Regions from separate parts of the Aminivibrio sp. genome, predicted to be linked through region 2. Evidence: riboswitches for the same ligand, from Rfam matches in the RefSeq annotation. Region 2 holds a riboswitch; each other region holds the start of a gene.
What was found. A riboswitch is a leader RNA that binds a small molecule or an ion and turns the genes downstream of it on or off. The one in region 2 is predicted to bind molybdenum cofactor.

Region 1 (2,260 bases), on a different contig from region 2:
CATGGAAGTAGACCCTGAATCGGCGAAAGCGACGTTCAAAAACGGGGTGCTTACCGTGGAAGTCGCTGAAAAGGTCCAGGCCGAGAAGATGAAGAAAGTGGCCATCGAGGAAAAAGCATAGAAAGCTGGAGTCTGAAGAGAGGGGAGCGCCGGGAATTCCGTCGCTCCCCTGTTTTTTACCTTACGGCGTTCGGGAAGAAGAGCTGCTTTCCGAGTAGCTGGAAGTCGGCAATGGCCTTCTGGGTTGACGGGGACACCATCCAGTCAATGAAGGTCACGGCAAGGTCGTACCGAATGTTCTCCCACTTGGCAGGGTTGACGGCGATGACGCTGTACTGGTTTTTCAGAGATTCGTCACCCTCGACGATGATCACCAGTCCCCCCTGTTCCTTCCGGGAATCCTCGTACTTGATGAAGGTCCCCCTGTCGGTGAGGCAGTAGCTCTTTCGCTCATCGGCGATCATGAGGGTTTCAAGCATTCCCTGGCCTGTCTGGATGTACCATTTCTCCTTGTCGGGTTCCGGGATCCCCGCGTTTTTCCAGAGGGTAAGTTCCGCCACGTGGGTTCCCGACTTGTCGGCCCGGCTGGCGAAGGGCGCTGCGGAGGCGGCGATTTTCCTCAGGGCGTCGGCGGCGGCCATTCCCTTGACCCCCGCGGGATCGGAAGCAGGCCCCACCACGATGAAGTCGTTGTACATCACCTGGCGGCGGTTGACGCCCCACCCGTCGGCGACGAACTTCTTCTCCAGCTCGGGGGCATGGACCAGAAGAACGTCCACGTCACCGTTCCTGCCGTACTCGAGGGCCTTGCCCGTGCCCACGGAAACCCACTGGAGCTCGATGTTCTTCTCCCGAAGCAGCAGGGGGGCCAGATAATCGAGAAGCCCCGTGTTGTCCGTGCTGGTGGTGGTGGCCATCCGGAGAACCTCGGCGCCGGAGGCAACTCCTCCCAGGACTAAAACGAACAGACAAACAAACAGAACCGACCGCAGTTTTCTCATTTTCACTTTTCTTTCCTCCTCGTATGTTTATGTTGTGTGCAGAAACGCGAAACGCCGGAATCAAAAAAGCCGTTCCCCGCCCGTACACGGCAGGGAACGGCTCCGGGGAGTCCGTTGAATCTCCTTGCCGAACACGGGAGGCCCGCCTGTTTCCGGACGGACCCTGACGGCCCGCCGCCGTGGGAAATTCCTGTAGGAAGACGGGCTCGGAGATAAGTCTATTCTTTTGATTTTATGATACCACGGAAGGGCCTGTTTTGTTACCTCACCCGGCGGATTTTCGAAATTTCTGTTCATTTTCCCCTGGCTGTTCCTGAAAAATCCGAAAACTTCCGGGCTGAAACGGCGGGGTTCCGTCCGGCCGTCGCCGGACAGGATGATACGGACCGCTTCCTCGTGGGGCAGCGAATCCTTGCAGACCCTCCGGGACCGCAGGCATCGTACCCGTCCGACAGGACCGCCACCTGCCCCTCCCAGGGGATTTTCGTCCCCCGCAAGGTCGAGGGAGTATCCGTTGCCGTCCCATTTTTCATGGCGGGTCATGCAGATGCGCCCGGCCGCGGCAAGCCGTTCCGCTCCCCCGATGAGCTCCGCTCCCGTGCCCGAAACGATCTCCATGACGCTCGAGGTGTTTCTCCAGATCTTTCTGCCTCTCCGGGGGCTCCCGGTTACATCGGCGAGATTGTGTCCTGTATGGCCGGAGCCTCTTCGGTAAGGGTGGGGATGTACTGGGTGAAGCGGCTGAACACCATCGCGGACAGTATTATCCCGAATGAGGAGCGCTCCCCTGCCGGCCAATGGAAGAGCATGGCTCTCTCGCCACAGAAAGGAATGACTGCATGCCGGGCTCCCTGTGAAACAGCGCCTTGGTTGCTGTGGAGGGGGGCACCGCCGCCGGGGGAATGACGATGCTTCTCCGAAAGCTCCCTTCCCGGGATGGGAGCTGCCGGGAAAAAGCCCTTCCTGTCCACGAGGAAGCCGTCCCCTGCGCCGAAAACCTTTCGGGAAAGAACCTTTTTCCCTCACGTGAGCCGTGCTCACGTCAATGCCGAAGACGCCGCGGAGCTTTCCGGAAGGAGCGATCACCGGGGCCGTTACGCTCACGATAAGCTCCCCGGTGATCATGTCCCTGTAGGGCGATGTGATGACGGTGCTCTCCTTTTCAGGGTTTCCTTAGGTCACCTGACTCATGTTGACGTGTTCCGTTTTTGTTATACTATCGTCTGGCGTATTAAATCGATTACAATATAACAATTTCT
Region 2 (2,260 bases):
AGCGTAGTTCAGGCCGATTCCCTGGATGACCCGTCCGTCATAGGCGGGCATCTCCTGCTTCTTGACCGTCATGGAGAACTCGGGATGGCCGTACATTTCGCACAGCCTGTAGGAGCCCTCGGCGAGTTTCTTGCCGAGCCCTTCCACGAGACCCATCTTTTTCGTCCAGTAGGTGACGGCGTCTTCGTTGCCGAAGCGAAGTTCGGGGCCGCCTTCCAGTTCTTCCTTTTTGATCAATCCCTTTTCGTAGAGCTCCATGGCGGCGGCGATGGTGACGCCCGCGCTGATGGTGTCGAGGCCGTATTCGTTGCAGAGATAGTTGGCCTCGATGATGGGTTCGAGCCGTTTGACGCCGCAGCAGACGCCGAAGGCGAAGATGGTCTCGTACTCAGGCCCTTCACCTTCGCGGTCTCCGACCTTGGTGACCCGGCCGCAGCCGATGGGGCAGCCGAAACAGGAGTATCTCTTGGTGAGGAAGTTCTTGGCGAGAGTTTCGCCGGACTGGATGTCCGCCTCGGGGAAGTAGGCTCCCTGCCAATTGTTCTTGGGGTAAGCGCCGAGCTGGTTGATGATGTTCACGAGGACTGCCGTTCCATAGGTGGGAAGGCCCTGGCTCGTGACGGGGTTGGTCTTCAGTTTTTCCATGGCCCCGGCGAGGACGGCCTTCATCTCGTCCTGGTTTTCAACGTACGGACGGGCGCTGCCCCTGACCACGATCGCCTTGAGGTTCTTGGAGCCCATGACGGCACCGACGCCGCTGCGGCCGGCAGCACGGTTCTTGTCGTTCATGACGGCTGCGATCTTCGAGAGCCTTTCACCGGCAGGGCCGATGCAGGTGACCTTCGCCTTGGGATCACCCACGGCCTCGAGAAGGGCATCGGTGGCCTTGTGGCTATCCTTGCCCCAGACGGCGGCGGCGTCCCGAAGCTCCACCTTGTCGTCGTTGATCCAGATGTAGGTGGGTTTGGGGGCCTTGCCCTCAAGAATGATCATGAACCAGCCCGCCCTGGCGAGCTCGGCTCCCCAGAATCCGCCGGAGTTGCTGCTCGCGATGTATCCCGTGAGAGGGCTCTTGGTGATGACCATGTACCGTCCGGCGGAGGGAGCTCCCTTGCCGGTAAGGGGGCCGTTGGCGAAAATGAGCTTGTTCTCGGGGGAGAGAGGATCAGTGCCGATGGGGAGCTCATCGTAAAGCACCTTCGTGGCGTATCCTCGGCCCCCGATGTAGTCCTTCAGAGTCTTTTCGCAGAGCTCCTCCCTCGCGACGGTTCCGTTGGAGAGATTGATGCGCAGTACTTTGCCGAACTTGTCCATAATCTCTTCGCCTCCTTGATTTTGTGCTTCCTGTGTTTTGAAAAGGCTGAAATGAAAAAAGGAGGACCACCGGCTGAAGCCGGCTGATCCTCCTTTGCAAACTCGGCAGGTCTGGAAATCGCTTTCCGGACCCAGTGCCTGCAGAATCTTCGTGAGACTGTGCAGGTCGAAGGCCTATTCTTTTTCGGGGAATAATTCTGCTCTCCCTGTTACTTTTTATACCAATTCGTGAATTCTGTCAATTATTGTATTCCTAAATCCGTTAGTTTTTCAGGGAGAGGGAGCGTAGCCGGGCATACGGTGAATTCGCCCTCCCCGGGGGCGAAGAGATTATCCCCTGGGGGGGCGCCCGAGGTGAGTGAAACCGACACGGATGTCGGTTTCACAGGCAGGCAGCAGGCGAACGCAGGGAGCCGCGGGACGCGCCCGGGCAGTTGTCACGGACGACAATCCGCACTTTCCGCCCAAGGGGCCCCCGGTAACGCTCCCCGCTGAGGTGCGGATTTAGGGTAATCTTTCCTGTATAATTCCAGAAACGGAGGTGAGTTCCGGTGAGCTGGTTTGATACAGTGGCGTATTCCGCAGAAGCGGTCGGTTCCTGGAAAATGGTCTCCTTTCTCGAGCTCAGGAAGGCCGCTGCCATGGAAGGTCTGTCCCCCGCCGAAGCTGAGATTTATTGTCTCGAAAACGGCTACGTTCCGTCGAGGTACATCCGGAGCATGGGAACGATTGGTCCCGATGGTCAGCTTCGCCTGCTCTCGTCCTGCGTGGCCGTCATCGGCTGCGGAGGTTTGGGCGGGCTCGTGGGTGACCTGCTGGCCCGGGCGGGGGTGGGTCGCCTCGTGTTTGTGGACGGCGATGTTTTCGACGAAACGAACCTGAACCGGCAGCTCCTTGCAACGGAAGAACTGCTCGGGAAGTCAAAGGCAAGGACAGCGGCGGCACG
Region 3 (2,260 bases), on a different contig from region 2:
GTCGCCGTACTGGAAAATCTTCTCGTCGCATAGGATGGGACGGTCCCATCCGTCGCCCTTGTTCGTGGGGAAGGTGATGAGGCCGGTAATCCTGTTTTTCCCCCTGATGTCCTTGTGGGTGACGATCTTGTAGACGCCGGGCATCTTCTCCGCCTCGGATGTGTCGATACCCTTTATGTTGGCGTGGGAAACCTTCGCCTGGACGAGGGCCGCGTGGAGGGTTTTCTTCGGCATCTTGAGGATCAGGTCCGCGCCGTAGTCCAGGGTCCCGGTAACCTTGGCGACGGCGGTGGGACGGGGGTACTTGCTGCCCCAGATCCGCCCGTCCTCCGGAAGGACGAAATCGAGCTCCTTCTCGTCCATCTCTCCCCGGAGCACCTTAGCGGCATCCATGACGGCGTCGACGATGGGCTTGTACCCGGTGCACCGGCAGGCGTTCCTGTTGGCCTGGAACCAGTCCCGGACTTCTTCCCGGTTCGGGTTGGGGTTTGTGTCGAGAAGGGCCTTGGCGGAGACGATGAATCCCGGAGTGCAGAAGCCGCACTGGGCGGCGCCGTGCCTGATCCAGGCCTTCTGGATGGGGTGGAGCTTCCCGGGGGCGCCGATGCCCTCGATGGTGGTGATGTCGGCTCTTTCAGGAAGCCTGGACATTTTGTACACGCAGGAACGGGTATACTTGCCGTCGATGATCACGCCGCAGGAGCCGCAATGCCCCTGGCCGCATCCGATCTTGGTCCCGGTCAGCCCGAGCTGTTCCCTGAGCACTGAGGCAAGGGTGCTGTCATCCTCCACTATGATGTTCCGTTCAACACCGTTGACAAAAAAGACTTTCTGAATCATCCTGTTCCCAGCTCCTTCCGTTCATCGGCAGGGGGCAGGGCGGCAGAGTTCCGGACCTGTGCGCGGCCATGCGACGGGGACCGAAACCGCCGCCCCTTTCCTATTCACAATACCCTTCGCGCAGGGATCTCCGCATGATTTCCGCTGTACCAATCCCTCCCTTCATCGTGTGCTGAAAAAAAAGCCGTCCTCCAGACATGAGGACGGCTTCGCCGTTTGCAAGAAAGCGTCCTCCTTGCCAAAGGGGAGGCGCGCCTGTTTCCGGGCGCACCCTAACGGTCGCTGTCCGTGGGGTTTATCCTTTAGGGCAGGCGACTCGGAGGAAAAGATCGATATTCTCAGAAAGAAATTTCAAAAAAACACTAACTAGTCTGACCCATTTTATACCAGGAAGAGTCTCCGGACAAGCCTATTCCCAGTTGGTTATGTCCTTCCCCGGGCCGTCCCCTCCCTCTTCACCGTCGGCACCCAGGGAGAACAGGTCGTATTCTCCGTGGTCGCCGGGACACCGGTAGACGAAGGGGCTTCCCCAGGGGTCCACCGGGAGCTTCCGCAGGTAGCCTCCCTCCCGGTACTTCCTCGGCTCGGGAGGAATGGAGGGTTTCGTCACCAGGGCTTCCAGCCCCTGGGCCGTGGAGGGATACAAACTGCTGTCGAGCCGGTACATCTCCAGGGCCTGCTCGATCTCCCGGATCTGCACAGCCGCCGCGGTTCTCTTGGCATCCTCGCCCCGGCCAACCACCCTGGGCACCACGAGGGCCGCCAGCAGGCCGAGGATAACCACTACCACGAGCACTTCCACCAGCGTAAAGCCTATCCGTTTCCGCTGCCTTTTCCTCATTGCGCAACCTCCGTTTCAGTTCTGCCCGCCCGTCACCCCGCGAGACTGGACAGGTCAAATATGGGTAAGAGGACGGCGATGACGACGAAGCCCACCGCCAGTCCGAGGAACAGCACCAGGAGGGGTTCGGCGAGGGTGGCGGCCTTTTCCATGCCGTCCCGGGCCTCTTCCCAGTTCATCTCCGCCACCTGGCCGATGGCGCCGGGCAGGTCGCCGCCCTGTTCGCCGATCCTGATGATGTACACCGTCTCCTCGGGGAAGGTGCCAAGCCGCTCCAGGGCCCGGTCGAACCGGAACCCCTCCTTCACGAGCCGGGCGGCCTCCACCCACCGCTCCGGCCGTGAGTCCATGGAGGAAGCCATGCTGAGGGCCTGCACCAGGGGGATCCCGGCGGAGAGCAGGGTCTTCAGGTGGGACATCACCAGGGAAAGGGCGATGTTCTCCCGGATGCGCCGGAAAAAGGGAAGGTTGACGGACCATTTTCTCTTCCTCGCCAGGAAAAAAAACCCGAGCAGAACAAGGACCAGCACCGGCCACCACTCCCGGAGAAACGCCGCCGTACCCAGGAGAATCCTCGTG

Region 1: another riboswitch for molybdenum cofactor. It lies ahead of JMJ95_RS10375 (substrate-binding domain-containing protein); the one in region 2 lies ahead of JMJ95_RS05730 (aldehyde ferredoxin oxidoreductase family protein).
Region 3: another riboswitch for molybdenum cofactor. It lies ahead of JMJ95_RS11180 (molybdopterin-dependent aldehyde oxidoreductase); the one in region 2 lies ahead of JMJ95_RS05730 (aldehyde ferredoxin oxidoreductase family protein).

Annotation. Positions count from the first base shown of each region.
Region 1 covers NZ_JAESIH010000061.1:25,087-27,346, forward strand. Annotated here, with positions in the region: gene JMJ95_RS10370 (Hsp20/alpha crystallin family protein) at 1-121, shown strand, start outside; gene JMJ95_RS10375 (substrate-binding domain-containing protein) at 177-1,001, opposite strand; molybdenum cofactor riboswitch at 1,106-1,225, opposite strand.
Region 2 covers NZ_JAESIH010000043.1:36,020-38,279, reverse strand. Annotated here, with positions in the region: gene JMJ95_RS05730 (aldehyde ferredoxin oxidoreductase family protein) at 1-1,314, opposite strand, end outside; molybdenum cofactor riboswitch at 1,388-1,498, opposite strand; gene JMJ95_RS05725 (HesA/MoeB/ThiF family protein) at 1,866-2,260, shown strand, end outside.
Region 3 covers NZ_JAESIH010000064.1:45,341-47,600, forward strand. Annotated here, with positions in the region: gene JMJ95_RS11180 (molybdopterin-dependent aldehyde oxidoreductase) at 1-840, opposite strand, end outside; molybdenum cofactor riboswitch at 1,056-1,174, opposite strand; gene gspG (type II secretion system major pseudopilin GspG) at 1,250-1,681, opposite strand; gene JMJ95_RS11190 (type II secretion system F family protein) at 1,714-2,260, opposite strand, start outside.